One region of the Leclercia pneumoniae genome, then DNA from elsewhere that is predicted to be linked to it. Evidence: predicted binding sites of a transcription regulator. Region 1 holds the regulator's gene; the other holds the start of a gene.

Region 1 (13,115 bases):
TGAAAATCTTTAATACCAACCACGCGTTCTGCCTCGAAACCGATAAAGGCGCGGAAATCGTTGTCCACATGGGTATTGATACCGTTGCGCTGGGCGGCCAGGGCTTCACTCGCCTGGTCGAAGAGGGGGCTGAAGTGGTTGCAGGCCAGCCGATTCTGGAAATGGATCTGGATTTCCTGAACGCCAACGCACGCTCGATGATCAGCCCGGTGGTTTGTAGCAACATCGACGACTTCAGCGGTCTGGTTATTCAGGCGCAGGGTCAGGTGGTTGCCGGTCAAACCCCACTGTATGAAATTAAAGGCAAGTAAGTGCTCCTGAGTTAGCGTTGATGCCTGAGCGGCGGGGATATCCCCGCCGCTTTTTTTTGCAGCACTCGCCCCCATTATTTACATCCAGGGCGTTTTTAGAGGTTGTCACTGCGACCAGCTTATAAGATCATACGCCGTTATATGTCGTTTACGCTTTGAGGAATCCACGATGAGTGAGGCTGAAGCCCGCCCGAGTAACTTTATTCGTCAGATCATTGATGAAGATCTGGCTACTGGTAAGCACACCACTGTTCACACCCGTTTCCCGCCGGAGCCGAACGGCTACCTGCATATTGGTCATGCGAAATCTATCTGCCTGAACTTTGGCATCGCGCAAGACTATCAGGGTCAATGCAATCTGCGTTTCGATGACACCAACCCGGCGAAAGAAGATATCGAGTACGTAGAATCCATTAAGAACGACGTACAATGGTTGGGCTTCAACTGGTCTGGCGACATCTGCTACTCCTCTAACTATTTTGATCAGCTTTACGCCTACGCGGTTGAGCTGATCAATAAAGGCCTCGCCTACGTTGACGAACTCTCTGCTGACGAAATCCGCGAATACCGTGGCTCCCTGACCGCTCCGGGTAAAAACAGCCCGTTCCGCGATCGTAGCGTGGAAGAGAACCTGGCCCTGTTTGAAAAAATGCGCGCCGGTGGCTTCGAAGAGGGTAAAGCCTGTCTGCGTGCCAAAATCGATATGGCCTCGCCGTTTATCGTCATGCGTGACCCGGTGCTGTACCGCATTAAGTTCGCGGAACACCACCAGACCGGGAACAAGTGGTGCATCTACCCGATGTACGACTTCACCCACTGCATCAGCGATGCGCTGGAAGGTATTACGCACTCCCTGTGTACGCTGGAGTTCCAGGACAACCGTCGTCTGTATGACTGGGTGCTGGATAACATCACCATCCCTGTGCATCCGCGTCAGTACGAGTTCTCTCGTCTGAATCTGGAATACACCGTGATGTCCAAGCGTAAACTGAACCTGCTGGTTACCGACAAGCATGTTGAAGGCTGGGATGACCCACGTATGCCGACCATTTCCGGTCTACGTCGTCGTGGTTATACCGCGGCTTCTATTCGCGAATTCTGTAAACGCATTGGGGTAACTAAGCAGGACAACACCATTGAGATGGCCTCTCTGGAGTCCTGTATTCGTGAAGATCTTAACGACAACGCACCGCGCGCAATGGCCGTTATCGATCCCGTGAAGCTGGTGATCGAAAACTACCCGCAGGGTGAGAGCGAGCAGGTCACCATGCCTAACCATCCAAACAAACCTGAGATGGGCAGCCGTGATGTGCCGTTCAGCGCTGAGATCTGGATCGATCGTGCAGATTTCCGTGAAGAAGCGAACAAGCAGTACAAACGCCTGGTGCTGGGTAAAGAAGTGCGCCTGCGTAACGCCTACGTAATCAAAGCAGAACGCGTTGAGAAAGACGAACAGGGTACCATTACCACCATTTACTGCAGCTACGATGCAGAGACCCTGAGCAAGGATCCTGCCGATGGCCGTAAAGTGAAGGGTGTTATCCACTGGGTGAGCGCTGCTCATGCACTGCCGGTAGAAATTCGCCTTTATGACCGTCTGTTCAGCGTACCTAACCCAGGCGCTGCGGATGACTTCCTGGCAACCATCAACCCGGAATCGCTGGTCATCAGACAGGGTTATGCGGAGCCTTCTCTGGCGAATGCTGAAGCTGGCAAAGCCTACCAGTTCGAGCGTGAAGGTTACTTCTGCCTCGACAGCCGCTACGCAACGGCAGACCATTTGGTCTTTAACCGTACCGTGGGGCTGCGTGATACCTGGGCCAAAATCGGCGAGTAATCAGGTCAACCACAAACAAACGCCGCTTCTGCGGCGTTTTTTTTTGCTTATCGATCAGGATTTTATTTATTAGCCGCTTTAACCCCTCGCGAAATTAGTGGTCAATGAGCTGCTACTTTTTTTATAAAATAAACTTACTCATTCCCTAAAAAATGTACTTTTAGAAAGATTAAAGATAATAATTATTCTTAACTATCGATTTTTACTTGAATTTATTATGAAAATATCTGGCTTCTGTTGAATGTTTCAAAACACTACTGATTATGTGCACTTCGTCATAATCCTGCATTTTCCTCTCTTAAAAGCATTGATAATTCGCGTCGCGAAAAATAGTCTAAAGGCGGTGGCAATTTCGGGGATATTTCCAGCCACCGTGACCGCAGGTCTTTTTTATTTTTACGCCGCTTAAGGCGTTTTTAAATCGTCAATGAGGAATACATTATGCGTACGTTTAATGGCAAACGTAGTGCGCTGTCGCTGGCTATCGCCGGTATCACAGCCATGTCAGGTTTTGTGGTCGCCCCTCAGGTGCAGGCCGCCGGTTTTATCGATGACTCTACTCTGACGGGCGGCATCTATTACTGGCAGCGCGAGCGCGACCGTAAAGATGTTACCGATGCGGATAAATATAAAACCAACCTTTCTCATTCGACCTGGAACGCCAATCTCGATTTCCAGTCGGGTTATGCGGCCGATATGTTTGGTCTGGATATTGCAGCGTTCACCGCTATTGAAATGGCAGAGAATGGCGACAGCGCCCATCCAAACGAAATTGCCTTCTCAAAAAGTAATAAAGCCTATTCTGAAGACTGGTCCGGCGATAAGAGCGGGATCAGCCTCTATAAAGCCGCGGCGAAATTTAAATATGGCCCGGTCTGGGCGCGTGGCGGTTATATTCAGCCAACCGGTCAGACACTATTAGCCCCGCACTGGAGTTTTATGCCCGGTACCTATCAGGGTGCCGAGGCCGGAGCCAACTTTGATTACGGTGATGCCGGTGCGTTGAGCTTCTCTTACATGTGGACGAACGAATATAAATCGCCGTGGCACATCGAAATGGATAAGTTTTATCAAAATGATAAAACCACCAAAGTGGATTATCTTCACTCCTTCGGCGCGAAATATGACTTCAAAAATAACCTGGTGCTGGAAGCGGCATTTGGCCAGGCGGAAGGCTATATCGATCAGTACTTCGCCAAAGCCAGCTACAAACTGGATATTATCGGCGGCCCACTGACCACCACTTATCAGTTCTACGGTACGCGCGATAAAGTCAGCGACGGCAGCGTTAACGATATTTATGATGGCACCGCATGGCTGCAGGCGCTTACCTTCGGCTACAAGGTAGGGCAGGTGGATTTACGCCTCGAAGGGACCTATGTGAAGGCCGACGGGCAGCAGGGTTACTTCCTGCAACGTATGACGCCAACCTACGCCTCCTCTAATGGTCGACTGGACGTATGGTGGGATAACCGTTCTGACTTCAACGCCGATGGCGAAAAAGCAATCTTCTTTGGCGCTATGTATGATCTGAAAAACTGGAACCTGCCAGGCTGGGCGGTGGGAGCATCTTATGCTTACGCCTGGGATGTAAAACCGGGCGATATGGCGACCCCAGACGCCTATTACGATCCTAACTACCGTCTGAAAGAGTCTGCTTACAGTCTGGACGCGATTTATACCCTGCAGGATGGGCGTGCGAAAGGCACCATGTTTAAGCTGCACTTCACCCAGTACGACAACCACTCCGACATTCCGAGCTACGCTGGTGGCTATGGCAACATCTTCCAGGATGAGCGTGACGTGAAGTTTATGGTTATCGCACCGTTCACCATTTTCTGATGCGCATCGCGCAGACTGGAGCAAAGAGTATGTTGAAAAAAATGGTTCTTGTGGCCGTGCTGGCCTCGGGGCTGGCGGCTTGCGCCCACTCTCCGGCACAGAAAGAGGATTCACGCCTGAAAGAGGCTTACAGCGCCTGTATTAATACGGCGCAAGGCTCCCCGGAAAAACTGGAGGCCTGCCAGAGCGTGCTGAACGTGCTAAGGAAAGAGAAAGCACATGAACAGTTTGCTACGCAGGAGAACGTTCGCGTAATGGATTATCAGGCCTGTATACAGGCGCGTAAAACAGGTAACGATCAGGAAGTGGCAAAACGCTGCGATAAAATCTGGCAGGAAATACGTAACAACAACGCACAGTAAGTGGTTGTTATCATACCCGGTGGCGCATTCATCTGCGGCACCGGTTTTTTTTGCCTTCTGATGGGCAAAAAAAAGCCAACCGTCAGGTTGGCTCAGAGTACGAGAAGTGATTAACGGGCGTCGTGCGCGTGATCGTCTTCGCGGCAATCGCCTTCAGCACAGTGACCATACAGGTAGAGGCTGTGGTTGGTCAGACGAATGCCATGACGAGCGGCGATTTCGCGCTGACGTAATTCGATGGAATCATCACTGAATTCGATCACTTTGCCGCAATCCAGGCAAATCAGGTGATCGTGATGGTGCTGCTGAGTCAGTTCGAAAACAGACTTGCCGCCTTCGAAATTGTGACGGGTTACAATGCCGGCGTCATCAAACTGGTTCAGAACACGATAAACGGTAGCCAGACCAATCTCTTCGCCCATGTCGATAAGACGTTTATATAAGTCTTCCGCACTGACATGATGGTTTACCGGTTCCTGAAGTACTTCCAAAATTTTAAGACGAGGAAGCGTGACTTTCAGCCCGGCCTTCTTTAATGCGGTATTGTTGTCAGTCATGCGGAATCTGTCCTGTTGCTAAACGATTCACTTCAAACAGAGAAGTGACAGAAAATGCAGTTGAGATAATGCGTCTCATTATAGAACTGCCATGCTTAAATGAAAACTGCAAGCCTCAAGCAAAGTATGCTTATAAAAACGTGGTGCTGCCAACAAAGTTGTTATCAAGCTACCCCGTTTGACCTGGATCATTGTACAGGTATGAAAGCAAAAGTTAAAAATTTGTAGCAATTATTTTGATTGATATTACCTATCAATACAGCGCAGCGTCATCGCTGCGCTGTATTGCAATCAGGCATTGATAATGGCGTCGAGCTGCAGCTCTTCACGAATCTGCTTAACCCATTTATCAACGCGCTCTGCGGTCAGCTCTGGCTGACGATCTTCATCGATGGCCAGGCCCACAAAGTTATTATCATCCGCCAGACCTTTAGAGGCTTCGAAGTGATAGCCCGCCGTTGGCCAGTGACCCACGATCACGGCGCCGCGTGGTTCGATGATGTCGCGAATCGTACCCAGGGCATCGCAGAAGTACTCTGCGTAGTCTTCCTGATCCCCACAGCCGAAGAGGGCAACCAGCTTACCGGTGAAGTCTACCTCTTCGAGGGACGGGAAGAAGTCATCCCAGTCACACTGCGCTTCGCCGTAGTACCAGGTCGGGATGCCCAGCAGCAGAATATCGTAGCCTTCCAGATCTTCTTTGCTGCTTTTAGCTATGTCATGAACATCGGCAACGTCTTTACCCAACTGTTTTTGAATGTTTTTTGCGATGTTTTCCGTGTTACCGGTGTCGCTGCCGAAAAAAATGCCGATGATAGCCATGAGTAAAATAACCTCTTGAAACTTAATAGTATGGTGGCGCAAATTGTCCACGGATAAGGGCAATCATAGCAGAACAGAGAAGCCTGCGGAAACTGCTATCGCGCAGGACTGCACTCTGTGCTACATGAAAACAAGAAGAAGGGGATTTTTCTGACTTAGGCTTTGCCGTGCAGCTGTTCCAGCTGCAGCATCAGCATCTCTTCGATAAGTTCGCTACGGCTCATCTCCCGGGCCGCGGCCAGTTCGTTCAGGGCATCTACGGCGTCAGCGTTCAATTTTAACTCGACGCGTTTAAGCCCACGACTTTTATCGCGTTTAAGTTGGTTGCGCTTATTGATGCGCAGCTGTTCATCGCGCGAAAGCGGATTGGTTTTCGGTCGTCCCGGGCGACGCTCATTCGCGAACAGATCTAGTGTCGTGCGGTCCGTTTGTTCTTTGGCCATGATTTTGAGACTTCGGGGGAAACAAAGACGCCCTGCTAAAGCCCGGGCGATAAGCGCGCCATCATACATCACCGAAAACAGCACGCCAACGACTGGTCGCCCCCAGACGACCGGTCGCTTTCTTTTTAATCAATTTTTTAATCAATTCTCGCCTTCAGCGAGGTAACGACGGATGGCACGTAGCACGGCATCAGGTTTTTCAGCATGAACCCAGTGTCCTGCCCCCGCAATGACATGCGCCCGGGCCTGAGGGAATTGCGCCAGAAGTGCTTCACGGTAAGCCTCGGTAACGTAAGGTGAGTTGCCACCGCAAATAAAGAGCGTCGGATGCGGCCAGACCGGAACGGTCTGCCAGCCCACAATATTGGCATATTGATCCCACAACACAGCAACATCGAAGCGCCAGGCGCCATCAATAAAGGATTTCAGCAAGAACTGCACCACCCCCTCTTCATCGAGATGCTGGCGCATAATCGCAGCGGCCTGCTGGCGTGTCGTCACCGCTGCGTCCGTGACCGCATTGATAGCAGCAAAGATCTCATCATGACGACGTACTTGATAATTAACCGGCGCCACATCAATGACCACCAGCCCCGCAATGCGTTCCGGGGCCAGCGCCGTCAGCGCCATCACCGCTTTGCCGCCCATCGAGTGGCCAATCAATACGGCTTTCTCAATGTTGTGCGCATCCAGCGTGTCCAGCAGATCCTGAGCCATCGCGGCGTAGGTCATTTCAGAGGAACGAGGCGACTGACCGTGGTTACGCATATCCACCTGCAGGATATCGTGATCGGTGACTAAATCCCGCGCCAGCACGCCCAGGTTATCCAGGCTACCAAACAGACCGTGAACCAGAACAACGGGAGAATTATTGTGCGGCGATTGTGCAGATTGCGCTCGGGTATTTAATTTCATGGCAAAGTTCTTTTTTTACGGATGTCAGGTTAGGGTATTATGTTGACCATTCTGCCGCCCGGCTGCAAGGAAACAGTTTAATCTGACTTTTGCCGCCACTCAGGTTTGACGCTATCCGCTGTTGGGTTTAGACCTTATACTCCCAACGACTTGTATTCAGATAAGATATCGCACTGGATTAAGATGAAAACAATCGAAGTTGATGACGAGCTCTATCACTATATTGCCAGCCAGACCCGGCATATCGGCGAGAGCGCGTCCGACATTTTACGGCGCATGCTGAAAGTTTCTAATGCCACCCTGTCTGCCGCTCCGGCCACCAAAGAAGTGCGCCTGCCTTCTGCGCCTGCGCAAGAAAAGCCGAATACCCCGGCAAAAGACAGAGTGCGCGCGATGCGCGAGCTCCTGCTCTCGGACGAATACGCGGAACAAAAGAAAGCCGTCAACCGCTTTATGCTGGTGCTGTCTACACTGTATTCACTGGATAACAAGGCATTCGCTGACGCAACAGAATCTCTGCATGGCCGCACCCGCGTCTACTTCGCGGGCGACGAGCAGACCCTGTTGCAGAATGGCAATCAAACTAAGCCCAAACATGTTCCTGGTACGCCGTACTGGGTCATCACCAATACCAACACGGGACGCAAGCGCAGCATGATCGAACATATCATGCAGTCCATGCAGTTCCCGGCGGAATTGACTGATAAGGTTTGCGGTACAATCTAACCCTTGCATTGGAAGGATCAGGCAATGGCAAATCACACTCGTGCGGGTCAGCCTGCACAACAAAGCGATTTGATTAACGTCGCTCAACTGACATCTCAGTACTATGTGCTGAAGCCTCAGGTGGGCAACGCAGAACACGCAGTGAAGTTTGGTACGTCTGGTCACCGCGGCAGCGCGGCGCGCCACAGTTTTAACGAACCACACATTCTGGCCATTGCCCAGGCCATCGCGGAAGAGCGCGCCAAAAATGGTGTAACCGGTCCATGCTACGTGGGTAAAGACACCCATGCGCTCTCTGAGCCCGCATTTATCTCCGTGCTGGAGGTGCTGGCTGCCAACGGCGTAGACGTGATCGTGCAGGAAAATAACGGCTATACGCCGACCCCTGCCGTCTCCAACGCCATTCTGGTGCATAACAAAAAGGGCGGGGCGCAGGCCGATGGTATCGTCATCACCCCGTCGCATAACCCGCCGGAAGATGGCGGTATCAAATATAACCCACCTAATGGTGGCCCGGCTGACACCAACGTCACCAAAGTGGTGGAAGATCGTGCTAACGCGCTGCTGGCCGATGGTCTGAAAGGCGTGAAGCGTATCTCTCTGGACGCGGCGATGGCCTCTGGCCACGTGAAAGAGCAGGATCTGGTGCAACCCTTCGTTGAAGGGCTGGCGGATATCCTCGATATGGCGGCTATCCAGAAAGCGGGCCTGAAGCTGGGCGTCGATCCGCTCGGCGGCTCCGGTATTGAATACTGGAAACGTATCGCCGAGTTTTACAAGCTGGATCTGACCCTGGTTAACGATCAGGTCGATCAAACCTTCCGCTTTATGCACCTGGATAAAGACGGCGCAATCCGTATGGACTGCTCATCGGAGTGTGCGATGGCGGGGCTGCTGGCGCTGCGCGACAAGTTCGCTCTGGCCTTCGCTAACGACCCGGATTATGACCGCCACGGCATCGTCACCCCGGCTGGGCTGATGAATCCGAACCACTACCTGGCGGTGGCGATTAACTACCTGTTCCAGCACCGTCCACAGTGGGGCAAAGAGGTCGCCGTTGGTAAGACGCTGGTCTCCTCCGCCATGATCGACCGGGTGGTGAACGACCTCGGCCGCAACCTGGTCGAAGTTCCGGTAGGCTTCAAATGGTTCGTGGATGGTCTGCATGACGGTAGCTTCGGCTTCGGTGGCGAAGAGAGCGCAGGGGCCTCTTTCCTGCGTTTCGATGGCACCCCGTGGTCGACCGATAAAGACGGCATCATCATGTGCCTGCTGGCTGCCGAAATTACCGCGGTTACCGGTAAAAACCCGCAGGAGCACTATAACGAACTGGCGGCACGCTTTGGCGCACCGAGCTATAACCGCATCCAGGCGAGCGCAACCTCTGCCCAGAAAGCGGCGCTCTCTAAACTCTCTCCGGAGCAGGTGAGCGCAGATACCCTGGCGGGTGACCCGATCACCGCCCGTCTGACTGCGGCCCCGGGCAACGGCGCCTCTATTGGCGGCCTGAAGGTGATGACGGAAAACGGCTGGTTCGCGGCGCGTCCGTCCGGCACGGAAGATGCGTATAAAATTTACTGCGAAAGCTTCCTCGGCGACGAACACCGTAAGCTGATTGAGAAAGAAGCGGTAGAGATCGTGAGCGAAGTGCTGAAAAACGCCTGATAGCGGAAGGCGGAAAACATACCCGGTAGGCGGTCGCGCCACCGGGTTTTTTTATGGCCTGCGATCAGAGCAAAAAGCGATACCCGACCCCGGTTTCAGTTAACAGATGGCGCGGGCGCGCGGGATCGGCTTCCAGCTTCTGGCGCAAGTGGCCCATATAAATGCGCAGGTAGTGGCTGTGCTCTACCGCGTTCGGCCCCCAGACCTGATTCAGCAGCTGGCGCTGGGTCAGCACCTTGCCATGATTGTTAAGCAGTATCGCCAGCAGGCGAAATTCAATAGGGGTGAGGTGGATCTCCTCTACGCCACGCACAATACGGCGCGCCGCCAGATCAACGGTGATATCCGAGAAGCGATAAACGGGATCTGGAGAGGCCGTACTCCCATGACGACGCAGCGCCACACGCAGGCGCGCCTGCAGTTCGCCAATGCCGAACGGCTTGCTGAGATAATCGTCTGCACCGGCATCCAGCGCGGCAATCTTGTCATCCTCTTCTACCCGCGCCGACAAGACGATAATCGGCATCTGGCTCCACTGGCGCACGTCGCGAATAAAATCCAGACCGTCGCCATCCGGCAGGCCGAGATCGAGGATCACCAGATCGGGTTTGCGCGTCGCCGCTTCCAGCAGACCGCGCTGCAGTGTTCCCGCTTCGTAGACGCGCAGACCGTCGGCTTCCAGAGCGGTGCGCAGAAAGCGGCTGATAGCCAGTTCGTCTTCGATTATCAGGACGTTAATCACATATCCTCGGGTAAGTCATTGAGTTCAGGGGGCGGTTCGAGCGGGAGTGTAACACAAAAACGGGCCCCTCCCTCGGGGCGGTTTTGCGCCGTAATTGTCCCGCCATGCACCTCGACTATCGCCTGGCAGATAGCCAGCCCCAGCCCGACGCCAGGAATGGCCGACTCTTTGTTCCCGCGAGCAAACTTATCAAAGATAGCGCGCTCTTGCCCGTCAGGAATGCCCGGTCCGTTATCCCACACCGTCAGCGTAAACCGGTTTTCGGCTGTCCGGGCCTGAATACCGATATCGGCTTTCGGGCCGGCATATTTCACCGCATTCTCCAGCAGATTGATGAGGACCCGTTCAAACAGCGGGCCATCGACGTGGATCAGCGCCAGGGGCTCAGGCAGATCCAGCGCGATATGCCGCCCACCCGAGCCCGGCTCCAGCGTTTTCAGGGCGCTGCCGACTACCTCTTCCAGCGTCAGCCACTCTTTTTTCAGGTTAAAGCCGCCAGACTGGATGCGCGCCATATCCAGCAGATTGTTGACCAGTCGGGTGGTATTCAGGACATGCTGGCGGATCTCACTGGCCTGCGTAGCATGCGGCGACCCCTCAGCCGCCAGGTCGAGGGTCAGAATTTCTGACTGGCCAAACAGCACCGTCAGCGGCGTGCGGAGATCGTGCGACAGGGCGGCGAGCAGTGAATTACGAATACTCTCCCGCTCGCTGGCAAGCCTTGCCTGCTCTTCGCTGGTGGTGAGTGCCAGCCGTTCCAGCGCACTGGCGACCAGCAGGGTAAAGGTTTCCAGTAGCCGTTGCTGCTCGGGGATCATCAGCTGGCGCAGATTTGTCGGCTCAACAATGGCCAGCCCCTGAATATTGGCTGCGCTGCGTAATGGTAAAATTTGATACGGCACGCCGGGCAGGGTATCCGTGCCGGCACCCGCCGGTAAGCCTTTATCAAAGCTCCAGCGCGCTATCGCCTCGTCCCAGGGCGTCATGCCGGTGGCGGGGGTGAGCGGGCCGAGCTTGCCTTCGGCGTCCGGCAGCAGAATCAGGCTGTGGGCATGAAAGGTGGAGTGAATAAATTGCTGGCTGGTCTGGACGATCTCCAGCGGGGTGCGGCCCACTGCCAGCGCTTTCGACATCTCATACAGGTGGCGGGTGCGCTGTTCACGATAGCGGGCAATCCGCGCCTGGTAGCGTACTCCGGCGGTGAGGTTACCGATGAGCAATCCCACGGCGAGCATTACCGCGAAGGTGAGCACATACTGCACGTCTGAAACCGCCAGCGTGCCGCGTGGCGCAATAAAGAACAGGTCAAAGCTGATGACATTAATCACCGTCGCCAGGACCGACGGCCAGCGCCCGAAAAACAGCGCCACCACCACGACTCCCAGCAGATAGATCATGACCAGGTTGGCCGCATCAAAACCGGGCAGCCATTGACTGGTGATAAAGGTAATGAGGGCGCAAAGCAGCACAGCCACCAGACAACCGCGCAGCTGGATGCGCCACTTCTCGTTAAAAGTGCGATTATCGGGCGTTTTGACCAGTAGCGGGGCAGGGGTATCATCCAGCGCCACCACCACCAGATCCAGCTCCGGTGCGCGCTGGGCCAGCTTGTCGGCGAAGCTGCTGCGATCGAACCAGCGACGGCGATTGCGACGTCCGAGCACGATTTTGCCGAGGTTATGTTCCCGGGCATAGCGCACAATGGCCTTATCTTCCGCCGGGTCGGTGAGCGTGGCGGTCTCGGCCCCGAGCTCCTGGGCCAGGTGCAAGGCACTGAGAATGGCGCGCCGTTGCTGCTCCGGCAGGCGATGTAGCTGCGGGGTTTCGACGTAGACCGCGTGCCAGACGCTGCCAAGCTTCGCCGCCAGTCGCGCGGCGGTACGTACCAGCTTCTCATTACCCCGGCTATGCCCAATGCACAGCAGGATGGCGTCGCGGGTGTGCCAGACCTTCTCTTCTCCCTGGCGGTCGCGCCAGGCTCGCATCTGATCGTCCACCCTGTCGGCGGTGCGACGCAGCGCCAGTTCGCGCAGGGCGATAAGATTACCTTTACGGAAGAAATGTTCGATGGCGCGCTCGGCCTGGCCGGCAATATAGACTTTGCCCTCATGCAGGCGCTGACGCAGATCGTCCGGCGGCAGATCCACCAGCACAACCTCGTCGGCGGCGTCGAAGAAGGGGTCGGGGACCGTCTCACGCACCTGAATGCCGGTGACGCCGCTCACCACGTCATTGAGGCTTTCGAGATGTTGCACGTTGACGGTGGTAAACACATCGATGCCCGCTTCCAGCAGCTCTTCCACATCCTGCCAGCGCTTGGGATGGCGGGATCCGGGCACATTGCTGTGGGCCAGTTCGTCCATCAGGATCAGCGCCGGGCGGCGGGCGAGGGCGGCATCAAGGTCAAACTCCGTGACCGTACGGCCACGGTGCGTGAAATGCCGGGGTGGCTGTGTCGCCAGCCCGGTAAGCAGTGCGGCGGTCTCCTGACGGCCATGGGTTTCAACCACGCCGATCAGGATATCGAGCCCCTGGGCGCGTAAACGCTGCGCTTCCGCCAGCATGGCGAAGGTTTTTCCTACCCCCGCGCAGGCGCCAAAGAAGATTTTTAGCTTACCGCGGTGGGGCGCAGCGGTCTGTTCCAGCAAACGATCCGGATCCGGGCGCAGGGGCTCGTCGGTCATATTAAGGGTTCCTTAGTGCGTCCAGCGCCAGGTTTACTTCAACGATATTCACTATCGGCATGCCCAGGAAGCCGACCAGCGGTTTTTGGGTATGCTTTGCCACCAGTTCACTGACCTGGGCAGGGGTTAGCCCGCGGGCCTGCGCGACACGGGGGATCTGCCAGGCGACTGCGCCGGGGGTGAGGCTGTAATCCAGTCCGCTGGCCGAG
Region 2 (6,135 bases), 990 kb from region 1:
ACAAGGGATACAGACAGGTTTATCCCTTATCGGAGATAAAGTCAAGCCACTGCTGGCCCGGAGGGGGCCAGCGGAAGGTGAAAGCACATAAGATGACGAGTTAAAACAGAACGGAATAGTTCAGGCCGAAGGTTCTGCCACGCCCTTTATAGGTATAGAGGCCGGCATCGCCGTAGGTCGGGCTATAGAGACCCGGCGCGCGCTGCCCCCACGTGGTGGTGTAATCTTTATCGAGCAGGTTTTCGACGCTGAAGCTCAGCTTACCCAGCGGAAGTTCGTAGCTGCCCAGTAAGTCGACCGTGTTATAGCCGTCGATCTTTTTACCGGCTTCGTCCGACACGTCAAACGTCTGTGTGCTCTGCACGCGCAGACTCAGGGGACCCGGCGCCCAGGTAAGCCACGCGCTCACTTTCGACGGGCTGGCGCTATCGACGGTGAGCTTCTGCCACTGTCCATCCACCTGCGTTTCTGATTTGATGGCGTTGAAATTGGTACCGGTACTCCATGCGCTGTCCGGGAAGAAGTAGTCAACCTGCCCTTCAATGCCATAGATCCGGCGCTTGTCGTCCTCAATATTAATGGTCATATCCGTTTTATTAATATTGATCGTTTTGTCAGAGAGCGAGTAATAGGCCGCAATCTGCGTACGCAGGTTATCGCCGTTATAACGCCATCCCAGTTCGTAGGCGTTGACTTTAATACCATCGAGTCTGGAGTCGTTGACGTTCACGCTATCGATCAGACGATAGTGACCGTCCACCAGCTGATAACGGCCAGAGCCGTAGTACTTCGCCAGATCGGGAATTTCGAATCCCTGAGAGAAGTTGAACCACACCTGTTGGCGTTCCGTCACACGCCCCAGTATACCGGCGTTAAACAGCAGGTTGTTATAGCTGGTCTCCCCTCCAGGTACGGCATCGGCAGAGAGGGCATCCCCCCGGGCAATGGCCTGCTGTTGGTTATACCCCACAAAGTCATCAACTTTGTTTTTTGTGTACTGATAGCGCACGCCGCCGCTGAGCGTAATGGCGCGAATGTCGTAGCTGGATTGCAGGAACGGCGCCAGGTTGGTAATGCTGTAGCTCGGATAACGCCCCACCCGGTACGCATTCTGCAGATCCATCCCCCCACTCTGCGCGGCCTTCGTCAGGTCGAAGAACTGCTGATTAGCATCAAAGGTCTCATGGTCAGCGTCCACCCCATACGTCAGGGTCAGGTCGTCGACGGGTTGACTGTTGAGCGTCAGTTTGCCGCCCCAGTAATCGGTATTCTGCTGAGAGGCGCCAATGCTCCCCACGCTGCCGCCCGCAAGCGTCGGGAAAGGATAAAAGGTCAGTTTTTCGTCACGGTAGTAGATCTGCGCAACCAGATCCTGGCCCAGAAAATCGGTATTGGAGTACTGGAGGTTGATCAAATGCCGCTCGGTGCCTGGCAGACGATCGGCGTCGAGGTTGCCCGAGTTATAAGCTTTACCTTGCCCGGTAACGGCAGAGAAGTTCTCACCAAGATAGAGACCGTGTTTACCGTCCGACTCGCTTTTGTAGTACTGGGTCGTGAGCTGAATCTGCTGATGGTCGTCAATATCCAGCGTACCGGTGCCAATCACGTCAAGACGGTCTGAATACTGCAGCCCCGTCTGGGTGTTATCAATAATGACTTCGTCACGGTGGCCATCGTACCAGCCACCATAGCGCTGATACGCCACAGAGAGTCGACCGGAAGCGCGGTCTGTGCCACCGCTTACCGCGGCCGCCACGTTTTCATCATGATCGTTATGGCTGTTAAATCCGCTTTTTATCCCAGTCTGCAGTTCAACTTCTTTCTCCGACTGCCCTTTTTTCGTGACAATGTTAATCAGGCCACCGGTACTTCCGCCGCCGTACAGCGCTGTGGCCCCCGAGATAACCTCAATACGTGAGACATTAAATGGATCGATCGCGTCAAGCTGTCGGCTGTCGCTGCGCGAAGAGTTAAGCCGAACCCCGTCCACCATCACCATCATGGAACGACCACGCATATTCATGCCGTAATTCGTTCGCCCCTGGCTACTGACATCCATACCGGGAATTAGCTGGGCAAGAACCTCTTTCAGCTCTTTACCGCCCTGTACCTGCTGCTCAATCTCAGACTGTTCAATTACCCAGGTGGTTTGTGCCATTTCTGCCACGCTACGGTGTGAACGGCTGGCCGAGACAACGAGCTCGTCCTCTTCGGCGGCTGCCGACCAGGCTGGAGTGGATAAAAGTGCAAGCAGGCAAGGATTAAGAGCCCATAAAAAGTGACGCTGCATGGGTGTAACGTTTCCTGTAGGTGGAGGTTAAACGTAACGCAGGCCGTACGATGAAGCTTTATCGCGCAAAAACAGGGGGTAAGAATCGTATTCAGCCTGCGGGCTTTGTTCGAAACGATTCTCGTTATGATATTTATTTCTGTTACATAAACAATGCGGAATGTAATAATTCATTAACAGGAAGGCAGTGGGTTTTTCTTTAACGGCTTGATTATTCGAAACAACATCCTCTCCCTACCTTTTTTGCCCATTCATTAAACAGGGTTAATCTCTGGCTGGAGAGGTTAATGACGATTTAAGGGTATCAATAAAGGTGGTCACCCGCAGCGGCAGGAAACGTGTGGTGGGCAGTACCGCCCAGATGGAGAGCGACTGCGGACGCACATCCGCCAGAACGATCTCGACCAGCGTGCCGTCGTTGAGCTCCTTTAATACATCCCAGCGGGTCAACTGTACCAACCCCAACCCCTGTACGCAGAGTTCGCGCACCCCTTCTACGTTATCGGAGCTGAAACGCCCTTCTACGGCGGCGCTGATGATCTCGCCATCACGCTCAAATACCCATTGCGGCACGCTGGTCAGACGTAGGCAGTTATGTTCCGCCAGGTCGGCAAGGGTTTGGGGATGACCGAAGGCGTGCAGATAAGCCGGCGAGGCGCAGACAATGCGGGGGTTATCACAAATCTTACGTGCAATCAGGTTCGAGTTTTTCAGCGGAGCAATTCGGATCGCCACATCAATACCCCTGCCGACAATATCCACCACGTCTTCGCCGAGCTGCAGATCAATATTGAGCTTCGGATTCGCCGCAAGCAACCCGGGCACCAGCGGCAGTATATTACGCCGCCCAAAGCCGGTGGGCGCCGTGATCCGTAACAGTCCGGAAGCCCCCTGTGTGGTGGGTGAAAAGAGCGCTTTCGCCCCCGTTTCGGCATCCACCAGCGCCCGGGCATAGGGCAAAAACTCCATCCCTTCCTGGGTTAACGACACCGAGCGGGTTGTGCGTTGCAGCAGCCGGGTGCCCAGCTCCTGTTCCAGAGAGGCCAGCCTGCGTGAGACGGCCATCGGCGTGACATCCAGCCGCTTCGCAGCCTGCGTCAGGCTACGGGTTTCGGTGATCGCCAGAAACAGCGAGACATCCTGAAGATTCATAGCAACTCCGTCATGGCGATTATAACGATAAATGATATACAGCCTTATCATTTTGCCCGGTTTATAGCGTATTCGTCAGTGATTATAGTGCTTAAAAGAGTTAAAACTGACAGGACTTCTATGAACAGCTCCCCCCTTCTTATCCCTGGCCGCATTGGACATGTCGCGCTAAAAAACCGCCTTGTGGTGGCCCCCATGACTCGCGTCACCGCAACCGTCGATGGGCATGCCACGGAAAGGATGAAGTCGTACTATCAGGATTTTGCGCGCGGCGGCTTCGGGCTGGTGATCTCCGAGGGGATCTATATCGATCGGGCATGGTCACAAACCTATGCCTTCCAGGCGGGGCTAACCAGCCCGCAGCAGGCGGCCGCCTGGCGTAGCGTCACCGACGCCGTGCACCGTCAGCAGGGTAAAATCTTCGCGCAGATCCAGCATGCGGGCGCCCTCTCACAGGGAAACCACTATCTGAGCGGTACCGTGGCCCCGTCGGCTATTCGCCCGGTAGGTCAACAGATGGCCTTCTACCGGGGGGAAGGTGAATACCCTGTTCCACGCGCACTCAATGAAGCCGAGATCGGCGCGATTATCGACAGCTTCTCCGATGCCGCCAGCTACGCCGTGAACGTTGCCGGATTTGATGGCGTGGAGATCCACGGCGCTAACGGGTATCTTCTCGATCAGTTCTTCACCGACTATACCAATACGCGCAACGACCGCTGGGGTGGCGATATCGCCGGACGCTTGCGTCTGAGCCTGGAGGTGATCGCATCGGTGCGTGCTCGTGTAGGGGCGGATGTGGTTGTCGGCATACGTCTGTCCCAGGCCAAGGTTAATGACTTTTTCCATAAATGGGCTAATGGCGAAGAGGATGCGCGCACCGTGTTTACGTTGCTGGCGCACTCGGGCATTGATTACCTGCATCTCACCGAGCACGAAGCCTGGCAGCCGGCCTTCCCGGACAACCCGCTCTCGCTGGTGGAACTGGCGCGTAAATACGCCCCACAGTTGACGCTAATGGCGAACGGCAGTTTGCATGATAAGGCGCGGGCGGAAGAAGTCATGGGAATGGGAGCTGATTTTATCTCCCTGGGCCGGGGAGCCCTGGCCAATCATGACTGGCCAAACCGTATTGCAGCGGGGACGACACCGCGTGATTTTGATAACGCGATTCTTTCACCCATTGCGGATATTAAAGAGAGCGAGCTGGTGATCTGATAACACCCCGCGCAGCCCGGATTCTGTTCGGGCTCAGATCTTCAGTTCGGGCACCAGCGCATCTTTGCGCTTCATGCACGCAGTCCAGGCATTGCCCGGCGTCCCGTTATCCATCACCGGTGATGAACGGGAATCCACCGTACGCGGCGGCAATCCATCCCCCATATCATAATCCACGGTCGTTGCTGTGCTGTCGGCCGTTTGCCCCTCGGTGGAGAGCTCCATCGTGTGTGCTTTCACCTCTTCCGAGCAGACGCGGGCCGCCTCTTTGATTTGCTGATACTTCTGCTCCTGCGGGGTCAGTGGGCTGCTGGAGCAGCCACCCAACAGCAGGCAAGCGAGCGACACAATACGTATTGTTTTGATCATCATGCACTCCAGTAACCCCAGTCATTACTCTCTGAATAATAGGCCATGGCGTGCCGATACGCCTGAAAGGCCCAAAACCCACCAAACTTCAGGGTTAATTCGCGCATTGCCTGGCGCCTGTGTCCGGTAGGATCAACGGACTGTAAGCCATAGAAAAGACTGGAAAATGAGTGGCCTGAGCACCGATTTTTTGCAGCAGCTGGATTCTCTGCCGCCAGAGGCCGTTCCGGAAGTGAATTTCTTTACCGCAGGCGGTTCGGGATATCTGGAGAACCCCACCTCGGATCTGCTGGCATTGTTTATGGGGGAAAACGCGGGGGTACCGCCCTGGTTGTTAAACGCATTGCTACATTGCCTGAACATCGGCAACGAGGGCGACGCGCTGGATACCACGTCCCTTGAGGTCAGCCGGGAGGTCATAACAGAAGACGGCAAGTTTCTCGATCTGCTGATCTATCATCAGGATTTTATTATCGGCATTGAGCATAAAACCTTTTCCGCCATTAATAACCCTTTTGAAAGCTACCAGCAGTTGCTTGAAAGCTGTGTGGACAATGGGCAGCCAATCTATACCTGCATTGTGAAGCCAGACGCTAACCGCTGTCCGCCACAGGCAGGCTGGCCGTTTATCAACTACTCCACGCTGGTAAAAACGGCCCGAAACCGTCTGGGACACGACCAGGCGCGCCTCCCCTTCAGCAAGTGGCATGTTTTCTACACCGAATTTTTAAACCATCTTTATGCGCTAAGTGGAAAGGAACCTGAGCAGATCATGAATAACGACAAGCAGACCTTCGTGACGGAAAACTTTCAGCAGTTACTGAAAGCCAACGCGCTATTAGCGGAGTTTGAGGCGGCAATGATTGAAACCGCTAAGCTGACGATGGCAGAGATCTTCCCCGATAAGAATTGTCGCCACCGGGTGAATAACTGGGAGGGCGATTACAAGGCGATTCATCTCTATCCGGAAGGCTGGGGAAATGAAACCAGCTGGGTGACGCTGGTCTACTATCCGGCGGAAAATGGCCAGACCATGAAGTTCTACGTCAACGGAATAGTGAACGTGGCGGATTGTCCGGAGCTGGCCACCCTGCATCAGGCGATTG

The links. Region 1 encodes Fur, which represses iron uptake genes when iron is present. Its sites were predicted from a motif close to ATAATAATGAGAACNACTATCAA; they were not measured.
Region 2: a site for Fur is predicted at 2,405-2,427, ahead of JZ655_RS10680 (TonB-dependent siderophore receptor). Genes of this name have one in related genera too.

What each region holds. Positions count from the first base shown of each region.
Region 1 is NZ_CP071383.1:1,229,641-1,242,755, forward strand. It holds gene nagE (N-acetylglucosamine-specific PTS transporter subunit IIBC) at 1-311, shown strand, start outside; gene glnS (glutamine--tRNA ligase) at 481-2,148, shown strand; gene chiP (chitoporin ChiP) at 2,590-3,990, shown strand; gene chiQ (ChiQ/YbfN family lipoprotein) at 4,023-4,352, shown strand; gene fur (ferric iron uptake transcriptional regulator) at 4,463-4,909, opposite strand; gene fldA (flavodoxin FldA) at 5,201-5,731, opposite strand; gene ybfE (LexA regulated protein) at 5,887-6,174, opposite strand; gene ybfF (esterase) at 6,316-7,089, opposite strand; gene seqA (replication initiation negative regulator SeqA) at 7,273-7,815, shown strand; gene pgm (phosphoglucomutase (alpha-D-glucose-1,6-bisphosphate-dependent)) at 7,840-9,480, shown strand; gene kdpE (two-component system response regulator KdpE) at 9,545-10,222, opposite strand; gene kdpD (two-component system sensor histidine kinase KdpD) at 10,219-12,906, opposite strand; gene kdpC (potassium-transporting ATPase subunit KdpC) at 12,908-13,115, opposite strand, start outside.
Region 2 is NZ_CP071383.1:2,219,513-2,225,647, forward strand. It holds gene JZ655_RS10680 (TonB-dependent siderophore receptor) at 101-2,290, opposite strand; gene JZ655_RS10685 (LysR family transcriptional regulator) at 2,555-3,442, opposite strand; gene JZ655_RS10690 (oxidoreductase) at 3,563-4,660, shown strand; gene JZ655_RS10695 (hypothetical protein) at 4,694-5,032, opposite strand; gene JZ655_RS10700 (PDDEXK-like family protein) at 5,196-6,135, shown strand, end outside.